3 regions of the Streptomyces sp. NPDC037421 genome follow, and region 2 is predicted to be linked to each of the others. Evidence: riboswitches for the same ligand, from Rfam matches in the RefSeq annotation. Region 2 holds a riboswitch; each other region holds the start of a gene.
The links. Region 2 has a riboswitch for cyclic di-AMP ahead of ACZ7IF_RS03605 (peptidoglycan DD-metalloendopeptidase family protein). Riboswitches for the same ligand answer to the same signal wherever they lie in the genome.
Positions count from the first base shown of each region.

Region 1: it holds a riboswitch for cyclic di-AMP, as region 2 does, so the genes downstream of both, ACZ7IF_RS09705 (transglycosylase family protein) here and ACZ7IF_RS03605 (peptidoglycan DD-metalloendopeptidase family protein) in region 2, are expected to answer to the same signal.
Region 3: it holds a riboswitch for cyclic di-AMP, as region 2 does, so the genes downstream of both, ACZ7IF_RS34575 (M23 family metallopeptidase) here and ACZ7IF_RS03605 (peptidoglycan DD-metalloendopeptidase family protein) in region 2, are expected to answer to the same signal.

Region 1 covers NZ_JBVJWV010000005.1:80,777-85,045, reverse strand. The annotation lists gene ACZ7IF_RS09715 (cytochrome P450 family protein) at 1-109, shown strand, start outside; gene ACZ7IF_RS09710 (transglycosylase family protein) at 225-1,256, shown strand; cyclic di-AMP (ydaO/yuaA leader) riboswitch at 1,532-1,704, shown strand; gene ACZ7IF_RS09705 (transglycosylase family protein) at 1,707-2,456, shown strand; gene eno (phosphopyruvate hydratase) at 2,773-4,059, shown strand; gene ACZ7IF_RS09695 (FtsB family cell division protein) at 4,184-4,269, shown strand, end outside.
Region 2 covers NZ_JBVJWV010000002.1:26,802-31,070, forward strand. The annotation lists gene ACZ7IF_RS03600 (SGNH/GDSL hydrolase family protein) at 1-622, opposite strand, end outside; gene ACZ7IF_RS03605 (peptidoglycan DD-metalloendopeptidase family protein) at 786-1,805, opposite strand; cyclic di-AMP (ydaO/yuaA leader) riboswitch at 1,810-1,972, opposite strand; gene ACZ7IF_RS03610 (tyrosine-protein phosphatase) at 2,291-3,112, shown strand; gene ACZ7IF_RS03615 (aspartate aminotransferase family protein) at 3,165-4,269, opposite strand, start outside.
Region 3 covers NZ_JBVJWV010000040.1:39,987-44,255, forward strand. The annotation lists gene ACZ7IF_RS34565 (M16 family metallopeptidase) at 1-255, shown strand, start outside; gene ACZ7IF_RS34570 (M16 family metallopeptidase) at 276-1,643, shown strand; cyclic di-AMP (ydaO/yuaA leader) riboswitch at 1,864-2,023, shown strand; gene ACZ7IF_RS34575 (M23 family metallopeptidase) at 2,036-2,839, shown strand; gene ACZ7IF_RS34580 (GntR family transcriptional regulator) at 3,045-3,710, shown strand; gene ACZ7IF_RS34585 (HPr family phosphocarrier protein) at 3,938-4,219, opposite strand.

The DNA of each region.
Region 1 (4,269 bases), on a different contig from region 2:
GCCGGATCTGGAACTTGCGATTCCCCCTACGGACCTGCGCTGGCGCGGCGGGCTCATCATGCGGGGCCTGCGCACCCTCCCGGTCCGCTTCACAGTCCCGAACGAATGAGGGCGCGAGCGAAGCGGAACTGACCGGAAGTCAGTCCACTCCCGAACTTGTGACATCCGTTCGAAGGCGGCTAGGTTCTGCCGTTACCCCGCCGTTATGCGAAAGGTGCAGTCTCATGCTTCCCGGGAACGGCCGCCACAGACGCCCCCGCCAGGTACCCGCGATCGTCGTCACCGCAGGAGTCACCGGCTCCGCGCTGGCCATGCCGCTGCTCGCCGCCACAGGTGCGAACGCGGCCGACACCGCCACGTGGGACAAGGTCGCCGACTGCGAGAGCGGCGGCACATGGAGCGCGAACTCCGGCAGCGGCGCCTACGGCGGCCTGCAGTTCACCCTGGAGCAGTGGCGCAACGCCGGCGGACTCGCGTACGCGGAGCGCCCCGACCTCGCCAGCCGCTCCCAGCAGATCGCGGTCGCCGAGCGGGTGCTGGCCTCCCAGGGCCCCCAGGCGTGGCCGCTGTGCTCCGCCTCGGCCGGGCTGACCCAGCAGGGCCCCGCGCCCGAGGTGGACCCGGGCGACAAGCTGAACCCCGGGCCCGTCGCGCCCACTCCGACCCGGCCCGACAGCTCGGTGCCGAAGACGGGCAAGGGCAAGCCCTCCACGGACTTCGGGGCCCCGACCCCGGCGCCGAACACCCCGTCCAGCCCGAGCGGGCTGCCGGACTACCCGCTGGGCCCCTCCAGCGGACTGCCCGTCATGCCCGAGCCGGACTTCACGGTCCAGCCCACGACGCCCGGCACGCCCACGCCCACCCCGGGCAGCCCCACGGCGCCGGTCACCCCGACCGCCCCGGGCACCCCGACGGCCCCGGCCACCCCGGGCGCCACCCCCACCCCGGGCGCCACGCCCACCGCCCCGGCCGTCCCGGGCGCCCCGACGGGCACCCCGTCCGCCGAGGCGGGCGACGGCTCGGGCAAGCACCGCGGCCCGGCCGCCCTGGAGGTGCCGGCGGCACCCGGCACGGCGTCAGCCGCCGCCGCGGAGCCCACGTACACCGTGAAGCCGGGTGACAGCCTTTCGGACATCGCGAACGCCAAGGGCCTCAAGGGGGGCTGGGGCGAGCTCTACAAGGCCAACGAGCAGGTCATCGGCGGGGACGCGGATCTCATCAAGCCCGGGCAGAACCTGGATCTAACCAAGAAATAGCGGCAGTTCGGACACCCATTAAGAGTTGAATGTCCGTTATCGCCAAATGAGACATGCATCTCTTCCGGACAACTGGCGTGTCTCGTTCCGGAACTTCCGCAAACCCCCCTCTCACCTGCACAAACGTGCTCATGAGGAAGGCAAGTAGGCCGGTTTCTCCCCAAAATCACACGTTGAACATCGGGGAGAGACCTGTCTACCTTCTGAATCGCTCGCCACCGCGGGCTCCTTCCGACCGCATCGCCGAATCCTGCCGGCGGACGGAGGGGACAGTCGTCGCGCAAGCGCCGAAGGCAGGAGCGGGGGAACCAAGGTAGGCGCCGGGAAAGGCCGTTGAGAGACGGTCCGTGTACCGGCTAGGGGTGAAGACACGCGCCGCGCCGCGTGACCGGGCAACTCATCCGCCCGAACCCGACAGCTCACCTCGAAGGCGTCGGTGAGGAGAAATCCATGCTGCTTTCCGGCAAGGGCAAGCACCGCCGCGGCTCCAAGGCCGTCCGCATCGTCACGCTCGCCGGTGTCGCCGGTGTGGCCGTCGCCGCCCCGCTGATGGCGGCCGGCACCGCCAGCGCCGCCACCGCGGCCGAGTGGGACAAGGTCGCCGCCTGCGAGTCCGGCGGCAACTGGTCCATCAACACCGGCAACGGCTACTACGGCGGCCTGCAGTTCTCGTCCTCCACGTGGGCCGCGTACGGCGGCAAGGCGTACGCCGCGCAGGCCAACCAGGCCACCAAGGGCCAGCAGATAGCCATCGCCGAGAAGGTCCTCAAGGGCCAGGGCAAGGGCGCCTGGCCGCACTGCGGCGTCGGCCTGTCCAACTCCTCGTACAACGGCGGCGGCTCGACCACCCCGGCCAAGCCGAAGCCCGAGACCAAGCCGGCCCCGGCCAAGCCCGCTCCGGCCAAGCCGGCCCCGGCGAAGCCCGCTCCGGCCAAGCCGTCCACGCCGAAGACCGAGACCGAGACCAAGGGCTCCGGCTCCGGCGCCGGCAACTGGACCCCGGCCAAGCCCTCGACCCCGAAGACCGAGGCCCCGCAGACGGGCAACGGCTCCTACACGGTCAAGGAAGGCGACACCCTGGGCACCATCGCCGAGGCCAACAAGGTCAAGGGCGGCTGGGAGAAGCTCTTCGAGCTCAACAAGGACACCGTCTCCGACGCCGACCTGATCTTCCCGGGTCAGAAGCTGAAGCTCGGCTGAACCTCCGCGTAACACTCGCGGCACCCCGCAGCATCCCCACCGCCCGGCGCGTATCCACCCACGCGCCGGGCGGCGGCGTGTCGTCCGCCGGTACCCGCAATCCGGAACCGGACCACCGGCTTCCGGCGCCCTGTCTCCCGAGGAACTCCGGAAATCAAGGGCCCTATGTCCCGGAAGACGGGTATTCGGCCCCTTTTTCGTCCCAGGACCCGGGCGGTCGGGCAGCCCACTGCCCGGAGCCGGTTAGGCTCTAGTCGGCAGGGCCGTCCCACGGCCCACACGCCACCGCACACCCAGCGTCACATCCCAGAAGGAGATGCTCGTGCCGTCCATCGACGTCGTCGTAGCCCGGGAAATCCTGGACTCCCGAGGCAACCCCACGGTCGAGGTCGAGGTGGGCCTCGACGACGGCAGCACCGGCCGTGCTGCCGTTCCGTCCGGCGCCTCCACCGGTGCCTTCGAGGCCATCGAGCTCCGTGACGGTGACCCCAACCGTTACATGGGCAAGGGCGTGGAGAAGGCCGTCCTCGCCGTCATCGAGCAGATCGGGCCGGAGCTCGTCGGCTACGACGCCACCGAGCAGCGCCTGATCGACCAGGCCATGTTCGACCTCGACGCCACCGACAACAAGGGCTCGCTCGGCGCCAACGCCATCCTCGGCGTCTCCCTCGCCGTCGCGCACGCCGCGTCCGAGGCCTCGGACCTGCCGCTGTTCCGCTACCTCGGCGGCCCGAACGCGCACCTGCTGCCCGTTCCGATGATGAACATCCTCAACGGTGGGTCGCACGCCGACTCCAACGTCGACATCCAGGAGTTCATGATCGCCCCGATCGGCGCGGAGTCCTTCTCCGAGGCGCTGCGCTGGGGTGCCGAGGTCTACCACACCCTCAAGAAGGTCCTGCACAACAAGGGCCTCTCCACCGGCCTGGGCGACGAGGGCGGCTTCGCCCCGAACCTGGAGTCCAACCGCGCCGCGCTCGACCTCATCATCGAGGCCATCAAGCAGGCCGGCTACACCCCCGGCAAGGACATCGCGCTCGCGCTCGACGTCGCCGCGTCCGAGTTCTACAAGGACGGCAAGTACGAGTTCGAGGGACAGTCCCGCTCGGCCGCCGAGATGACCGACTACTACGCCGAGCTCGTCGAGGCGTACCCGCTCGTCTCCATCGAGGACCCGCTCTTCGAGGACGACTGGGCCGGCTGGAAGACCATCACCGACCGCCTGGGCTCCAAGGTCCAGATCGTCGGCGACGACCTCTTCGTCACCAACCCCGAGCGCCTCGCCCGCGGCATCGAGGAGGGCTCCGCGAACGCCCTGCTCGTGAAGGTGAACCAGATCGGTTCCCTGACCGAGACCCTCGACGCCGTCGAGATGGCCCAGCGCAACGGCTTCAAGTGCATGATGTCGCACCGCTCCGGCGAGACCGAGGACGTCACCATCGCCGACCTCGCCGTCGCCGTGAACTGCGGTCAGATCAAGACCGGCGCCCCGGCCCGCTCGGACCGCGTCGCCAAGTACAACCAGCTGCTGCGCATCGAGGAGATCCTCGACGACGCCGCCGTGTACGCCGGCCGCAGCGCCTTCCCGCGCTTCAAGGGCTGACACCGCGTCAGGGCGACGCCCCCGGGGGACACCCCTGGGGCTTAGCCTCCGTACGTCCCCGCACTCGGTCCCGTACCGTGTGCGGGGACGTATTGCGTAGTGCGCGCACAGGGGAGGCGGGGCCATGGCCGGGAACCGGGATCGGTTCTCCACCTTCTCGACGGCGACCCGGCTCAAACAGCTCGGCGAACGGACCGCGGCCCGCGTCTA
Region 2 (4,269 bases):
CCGGGTCGGCCGGCACCTCGTAGCCGAGGACCTGCGCGGCGCGCAGCGCGACGCGGGTGTGGCCCTCGGGCGAGAGGTGGAGCCGGTCGTCGTCCCAGGCCCGGCGGTCCTGGACGGTCTTGAGGGACCAGAGGTCGAGCACGGGGCAGTCGTAGCGGTCGGCGATGGCGCGGACGTGGACGTTGTACGTCGCCACCTTGCCCCGCAGGTGCTTGAGGACCGGAACGCCCCGCGTGTCGAAGCCGGTCGTGATCATCACGAGGCCCACGGAGGCCTTGAGGTCGGCCAAGGCCGCCTCGAACCGCTCCGCGACGTCGTCCGGGTCGCTGCCGGGGCGGATGATGTCGTTGCCGCCCGCGCAGAAGGTGACGAGGTCGGGTGCGAGTTCCTTGGCTCTGGGGACCTGGTCGGCCACGATCTGGTCGAGTACTTTGCCCCGCACGGCCAGATTCGCGTACCGGAAGTCGTGCTCGTCACGCTGGTCGGCCAGGAGCACGGCGAGCCGGTCCGCCCAGCCGAGATAGGAATCCCCGGGTCCCGGGTCCCCCACGCCTTCGGTGAAGCTGTCCCCGATCGCCGCGTACGAGCCGATGGTCTTCAGTGTCGTCTTCGTCGCTGCCACAGGACAACATCCTTCACCTTGGCAACCAACCTACGCCAACGTAATGAGGGGTTGACGGGCCGTGATCTATACCACGCGGGGGATAAGGAATAAGTACGCGTGGGGCCGGGACCCCCCTCGGGTCCCGGCCCCACGCGTGTCCTCGTGCCGACGGCGGGTGCCGTCAGATGCTCACGCCCTTGGAGCGGAGGTAGGCGAGCGGGTCGACGTCCGAGCCGTAGGACGGGCCCGTGCGGATCTCGAAGTGGAGGTGCGGGCCGGTCACGTTGCCGGTCGCGCCGGAGAGCCCGATGGTCTGGCCGCCGGTGACGCTCTGGCCCACGGAGACGGAGAGCGAGGAGAGGTGGCCGTACTGGGAGTACTTGCCGTCGGCGTGCTTGATGACGACCTCGTTGCCGTACGCGCCGCCCCAGCCTGCGGAGACCACGGTGCCCGCGCCGACGGCCCTGACGGTGGTGCCGGTGCTCGCGATGAAGTCGACGCCGGTGTGGTAGCCGGAGGACCACATGGCGCCGCCCACCCGGTACTGGGTGGAGACGCCGCCGGCGACGGGGGCGGTGAACCCGGACGCGGTGGCGGGCACGGCGGGCACGGCGGCCTTCTCGCTCTTGGCGGCGGCGCCGGAGCCCTGGGCGGCCGCGCCGCCGGAGGTACGGGCGGCCTTGCCGGCGGTGCCCTTGCCCGGACCCTTCGGGGACTGGGCCTTGCCGCCCACGCCCTCGGACGCGGCCGGAGCATCGGTGGAGGATTCCTCGGCCGGGGCCGCAGGTGCCTTCGGGGCGGGGGCCGGGCCCTCGCCGCCGGCGAGGGTCAGCTTCAGCCCCGGGTGGATGAGGGACGGGTCGGTGCCGACGGCCTCGCGGTTGTCGGCGTACAGCTGCTCCCAGCCGCCGTCGAGGTGGCGCTCGGCGGCGATCTTGGAGAGGTAGTCGCCCGGCACGACCGTGTAGACGGTGGGCGCGGCGGCCGCGGGCGCGGCGGCGGGGGTCGCGGCGCGGAGGGCCTCCGGGGCCTGCGCGCTCTGCGCGGGCGCGGACTTGGCCGGGGCGGCGGCCGGGGCCGCGTTGGCGCCGGCGGCACCCATCAGCGGGAGCGCGAGGGCCGCTCCGCCGGTTCCGGCGACGGCGAAGCCGCGGGATATCGAACGGGACTTCGGACGGCGGTGCTTACCCTTTCCGGGCATGGCGAATTCCTCTCCGGCGCCTGCGAGGTGAGCTGTCGGGTTCGGACTGGAGATGTCCGGCCGTACGTGCGGAGCACGGGTTCGGCTTCACCCCTAGCTGCGCCGGAAATGCTCCGGAACAGCGGACTACCTGGTTCCCCCGCTCCTGCCGCGCGCGATGGTCGGGTGCGGTTCCCGGGCGGCGGCAGGATTAGGCGGTCCACCCGGATCGATCGCGAAGGTAATCGAGCGGGGCGCCGGGCAACAAGCCGCGAATTCCCTGACGGATTCGCAGATATGGAGGATCAACGGAATTCCGGTCACCCTGCGTCCATTCCGCACCATCAACAACCGCCCCCACAAGGCAATTCGGTTCTCGTGATCAGGCACGCACGGTCACCGTATGATCTGGCTCACGGGGCCCGGCCCGATCTCGCCTCCACATATGGCAAGTTGTTCCCAACCGGACCAATTCGGACACCATGGACCCACGCGGAGGAGTACACGTGACCCAGCAGATACCCCAGCCCCTTCCGGCCGGACCCGAACCCGGCGCGGAGCTGACCGGAGTGCGCAACTTCCGCGACGTGGGCGGGTTGCCGACCACGGACGGACGGAGGGTCAGGCCGGGGCGACTGTTCCGAAGCGGACATCTGGCGCATGCCACCGAAACCGACGCAGACTTCCTCGCCTCGCTGGAGCTGCACACCGTCTTCGACTTCCGCAACGGAGCCGATCAGGCCCTGGAGGGCCCGGACGTCGAACTGCCGGGCGTACGCAACGTGAACATCCCGCTGACGGATCCGGCCGACGGCCGCGAATTCTGGAAGATGGTCCGCGACGGCGAGCTCGACCAGCTCCGCGGCCTCCTCGGCGAGGGCAGGGCCGCCGCCCGCATGACGGACTCGTACCGCACGATCATCCGCACCCGCACCGCCGAACACAGCCGCGTCGTGCACGCGCTCGCGCTGGACAGCGTGCCGGCGCTGATGCACTGCGCCGCCGGCAAGGACCGGGCCGGGCTGTCGGTCGCGGTGACCCTGCTCGCGCTGGGCGTGGAGCGCGAGGCGATCGTGGCGGACTACCTGGAGTCCAACGCCCCGCACAACCGCTACCGGGTGCGCCGGGGCAGCGACGCGCCCGAGGCCCGCTCCCCCGAGGTGATGGAGCTGCTGGCGCCGCTGTTCGACGCCCGCGCGGAGTACCTGCTCGCGGCCTTCGCGACCATCGACGAGCAGTGGGGCGGGGTGGAGCGCTACCTCGCCGAGGGGCTCGCGCTCGCGCCCGAGTCCCTGGACCGGCTGCGGGACCGGCTCCTGGAAGGCTGACCCCGAACGGCCGGAGGGGGCCCTGACGGGCTCCCTCCGGCGCCGCCGCGCCTCAGCGGTTGCCGACGGCCTGCTTCACCAGGGTCCGGCCGAAGTCCCACATCAGCCCGCCCCCGCCGTGCGCCTCGTCCATGACCTCCTGGAAGGCCCCGGTGAACCGCTCCACGTCCGCCTCGTCCACGATGAGCGGCGGGATGAGCTTGATGACCTCCAGGTGGTCCCCGGAGACCTGGGTGAGGATCCGGTGCCTGCGCAGCAGCGGCACCACCACCATCTGGGCGAACAGACCCTTGCGGGCCGCCTGGAGCACCGCCCACCGGCTGCGCAGCCCCAGGGAGGAGGGCTTGCCGAACTCGATGCCGATCATCAGTCCGCGCCCGCGCACCTCGTGCAGCAGCTCGTACCGGTCCACGAGCGCCGCCAGGCGTCCGCGCAGCAGGTCGCCCATGGCCCGGGCGTTGGCCACCACCTGCTCGTCCTCCATGACGGACAGGACCGCCAGCCCGGCCGCCATCGCCTGGGCGTTGGAACCGAAGCTGGCGGAGTGCACCAGCACCCGGTCCATGGACGAGTACACCTTCTGGAAGATCCAGTCCTTGCCCAGGGTGGCGCCGACCGGCACGTACCCGCCGGAGAGGGCCTTGGCCACGCACACCAGGTCCGGTTCCACGCCCGGCTCGTGCTGGTACGCGTAGAAATCTCCGGTCCGTCCGAGGCCGGTCTGCACCTCGTCGGCGATGAGGAGGGCCTTGTGCCGGTGCAGCAGCTCCTGCGCGGCGCGCAGGAATCCGGGCGGGGCGGCGTGCACCCCCTTGCCCTGGACCGGCTCCACCACGAAGGCGGCCACGTCCCCGCGCGCGAGTTCCCGCTCCAGCGCCGCCAGGTCCCCGAGCGCGATCTTCGTGTCGGGGAGCAGCGGGGCGAACCCGTCGCGGAAGCCGCCTTCGCCGTTGACCGACAGCGAGCCGGTGGTCAGCCCGTGGAAGGCGTGGTCGCAGTAGAGGATCCTGGGCCGCCCGGTGGCGTACCGGGCGAACTTCAGGGCGGTCTCCACCGCCTCGGTGCCGCTGTTGCCGAAGAAGACCCGGTCGAGGTGCGGGCTGTAGGACAGCAGCTTCTCGGCCAGCAGCCCGGGCAGCGGCTGGCAGTCGAAGCGG
Region 3 (4,269 bases), on a different contig from region 2:
GAGTGGCTGGACCGGCTGAGCACGGTGGCCGGCCGCGCCGACGAACTGTGCCGCTTCGCGGTGCTGTTCGGCGACCCGCAGCTCGCCCTGACCGCCGTCGAGCGGGTTCTGGACGTCACCGCCGAGGAGGTGCAGGCCGTGGCCGCGGCCCGGCTGCGCCCCGACAACCGCGCGGTACTGGTCTACGAGCCGCTGGCCGGCGCCGAGGCCCACGAGACCGAGCAGCACGACGAGAACGAGGGGGCGGAGCAGTGAGCGACACCGCAGCCGTCACGATGACCTTCCACCCGCGGCCGCAGGCCGGCGAGGCGAAGCCGTGGGCCTTCCCGGCCCCCGAGCGCTCCACGCTCCCCAACGGCCTGACCCTGCTGCACTGCCACCGCCCCGGCCAGCAGGTGGTGGCGGTCGAGGTCAACCTCGCGGCCCCGCTGGACGCCGAGCCCGAGGGCCTCGACGGGGTGGCCACCATCATGGCCCGCGCCCTGTCGGAGGGCACCGACAAGCACTCCGCCGAGGAGTTCGCCGCCGAGCTGGAGCGCTGCGGCGCCACGCTCGACGCCCACGCCGACCACCCCGGCCTGCGGGTCTCCCTGGAGGTCCCGGCCTCCCGGCTGCCCAAGGCGCTCGCCCTGCTCGCCGAGGCCCTGAGCGCGCCCGCCTTCGCCGACAGCGAGGTCGACCGCCTGGTGCGCAACCGGCTCGACGAGATCCCGCACGAGCTGGCCAACCCGCAGCGCCGCGCCGCCAAGGAGCTCTCCAAGGAGCTGTTCCCGGCGACGCTGCGCATGTCCCGCCCGCGCCAGGGCACCGAGGAGACGGTCGCGCGGATCGACTCCGGGGCCGTACGCGCCTTCTACGAGGCCCACGTACGTCCCTCCACCGCCACCGCGGTGGTCGTCGGCGACCTGACCGGCATCGACCTGGACGCCCTGCTGGCGGACACCCTGGGCGCCTGGACCGGCGACACCGCCGCGCCCCGCCCCGTCCAGCCGGTGACGGCGGACGACACGGGCCGCGTGGTCATCGTGGACCGGCCGGGCGCCGTCCAGACGCAGCTGCTGATCGGCCGGATCGGGCCGGACCGGCACGACATCGTCTGGGCCCCGCAGGTGCTCGGCACCTACTGCCTCGGCGGCACCCTCACCTCCCGGCTGGACAAGGTGCTGCGCGAGGAGAAGGGCTACACCTACGGCGTGCGCGCCTTCGGGCAGGTGCTGCGCTCGACCGCCGACGGCAAGGGCGCCTCGATGCTCGCCATCAGCGGTTCGGTGGACACCCCCAACACGGGTCCGGCGCTGGAGGACCTGTGGAAGGTGCTGCGCACCCTCGCGGAGGGCGGACTGACCGACGCCGAGCGGGACGTGGCGGTGCAGAACCTGGTGGGCGTGGCCCCGCTGAAGTTCGAGACGGCCGCCTCCGTCGCCGGCACCCTCGCCGACCAGGTGGAGCAGGAGCTGCCGGACGACTACCAGGCGCGGCTGTACGCGCGGCTGGCCGAAACCGGTACGGCGGAGGCCACTTCGGCCGTCGTGAACGCCTTCCCGGTGGACCGTCTGGTCACCATCCTGGTGGGCGACGCCGCGCAGATCGAGGAGCCCGTCCTGGCCCTCGGGATCGGTGAGGTCACCGTCGTCTCCAACTGAGCGGCGCGAGGCGCGAGACGGGGCGGAACCCGGCTCGTTTGAAGGGGGCTCCGGTGGAACATCCATCGGAGCCCCCTTTGTCCGGTTTAGAGCCGTGGTTGCAGGTATGCGGTGTGGCGTACGCAACAAAAGCGCTCGTCTGTTTGGCGATTGACTGATGATCCGCCTAGCGTCGGCCGTGCTGTTCGTCAGTTTGCACCCGTCGCACCCCCGCGGCACCGGACAGCGATCGCCGAGTCCCCGTCAGGCGCGAGCCTGGGGAGCCGGGGACCCACATGCGTCCCTGGGGTGAATCGGACCCCCTCGCAAGAGGAGGCCCGTAGGAGACCTTCCTGCTCCGAACCCGTCAGCTAACCCGGTAGGCGAGAGGGAAGGAAAGGATCACCCCCTTCATGGCGTTTGGCAGTCGTGCCGCCGGTTCTGGTAAGCACCGTGGTTCCAGCCGTCTGAGCCGCAAGACCGCCGGCTACGCCGGCATCGCCGCCCTCGCCACCACGGGCGTGGTCGGCACCCTGGCCGCTCCGGCCTTCGCGGCGGACAACAGCAGCGCTCCGTCCATGGAGGACACCGGTCAGAACGCGATCGTCGTCGCCGACGGTCTGCAGGACGACATCGAGGTCCAGGCCGCGACCCAGCAGAGCGCCGCCGAGGCCGTCGCCGCGCAGGCGCAGGCCGAGGCCGAGGCGAAGACGCGTGCCGCCGAGGCGAAGCGCACCGCCGAGGCCAAGGAGAAGGCCGAGCGCGAGGCCGCCGAGAAGGCCGCCAAGGAAGAGGCCCGCAAGCGCCTCAACACGTTCGTGTCCCCCATCGAGGGCTCGTACGTCAGCACCTCGTACGGCGCGGGCGGCGGCATGTGGTCCTCCGGCAGCCACACGGGCATCGACTTCCACGCCGACTCCGGCACCTCCGTCCGCGCGGTGGGCGCGGGTACCGTCGTCGAGGCCGGCTGGGGCGGCGCCTACGGCAACAACGTCGTGATCCGGCACAACGACGGCACGTACACCCAGTACGGCCACCTGGACTCGCTGAGCGTCTCCGCCGGCGAAACGGTTACCCCGGGCCAGCAGATCGGCCTGTCGGGCTCCACCGGCAACTCCAGCGGCCCGCACCTGCACTTCGAGGCCCGCACCGGCGCCACGTACGGCACGGACATCAACCCGCTGGCCTACCTGCGCAGCCACGGCGTGGGCATCTGACCCGCAGGCACGCAGCACGCTTCACCGAAGAAGGCCCCGGCTCACAGAGCCGGGGCCTTCTTCGTGCTGCCAGGCCGTCCACAGCGCCCTCCAACCGTCCGTTGATTGTTTCGGATTTCCGGCCCTGCTCGGAAATTATCGCGTGTTGCAATAGAGTCGCAGCACGGCCACGATAAACCGAACCGAAACCAGCGGAGGTCCGGCCTTGCGTATTCCGGCGCACGCGGTGTGCACAGCGATTCGCGACGATATCGTCTCCGGATTCTTCGGGCCGGGCGGCCGGCTGACCGAGGAGGTGCTCGCCCGCCGCTACGGGGTCTCGCGCGTCCCGGTCCGCGAGGCGCTGCGCACCCTGGAGTCCGAGGGCTTCGTCACCACGCGGCGCCACGCGGGCGCCTGCGTGGCCGAACCGACCGAGCAGGAGGCCGCCGACCTCCTGGAGCTGCGGATGCTGCTGGAGCCGCTCGCCGCCTCCCGGGCCGCCCGCCGGCGCACCGATGGCCACCTGAAGGTGCTGCGCGGACTGGTCAGGCTGGGCCGGGAGCGGGCCGGCCGGGCGCAGGGGGAGGACCTGCGCTCCCTGGGGAGCTGGTTCCACGAGACGCTGGCCCAGGCCTCCGGCAGCCCGGGGCTGATCGCCCTGCTGACCCAGACCCGGCACAAGATCGCCTGGATGTACGTGGTCGAAGCCCCCGCTCAGCCCGCGGAGTGCTGGGCCGAGCACGCCGCCATCGTGGACGCCGTCGCGCGCGGGGACGCGGAGCGGGCCAGGGCCCTGACCGCGCTGCACGCGCAGCGCTCGGCCGGGGCGTACCGGCCGAGGGTGAGGAATCCGCAACCTGCCGTAAACACGGCGAGCGTCCGGCATTAACAAGTCCCGTATACAAAGGAGGGATATCCCGGCCCTCCCGGACGTCGCAGTATTGGCCGTCCGCATTTACGGATCCGTGGCTCGATTCCGTCGCGCCGAATTCCGTAATTCCCCGGAGGATTCGGAAGGCGCCCTGCTCCTCCCGCCGTCGGGGCGGCCGGGGAACGCGGAAGCCGCAGCCCCGGGGTGGCGGGAACTGCGGCTTCCGGTCTACCGGACCCGAAGGGTCAGACGGTCTCGGGGAGCTCCTCGAGGCCCTCGGCGACCAGCTTCGCGAGGCGGTCGAGCGCGGCGTCCGCGCCCTCGGCGTCGGAAGCCAGGACGATCTCCTCGCCGCCCTGGGCGCCCAGGCCCAGGACCGCCAGCATCGACGCGGCGTTGACGGGGTCGCCGCCGGCCTTCGCGATGGTCACCGGGACTCCGGAGGCGGTCGTCGCCCGGACGAAGATCGAGGCGGGACGAGCGTGCAGGCCCTCGGCCCAGCCGACGTTGACGCGGCGCTCTGCCATGGTGATGCCCTTCAGGTTCTACGGGTTGTCTAGACCAGTCTCTCACGCCG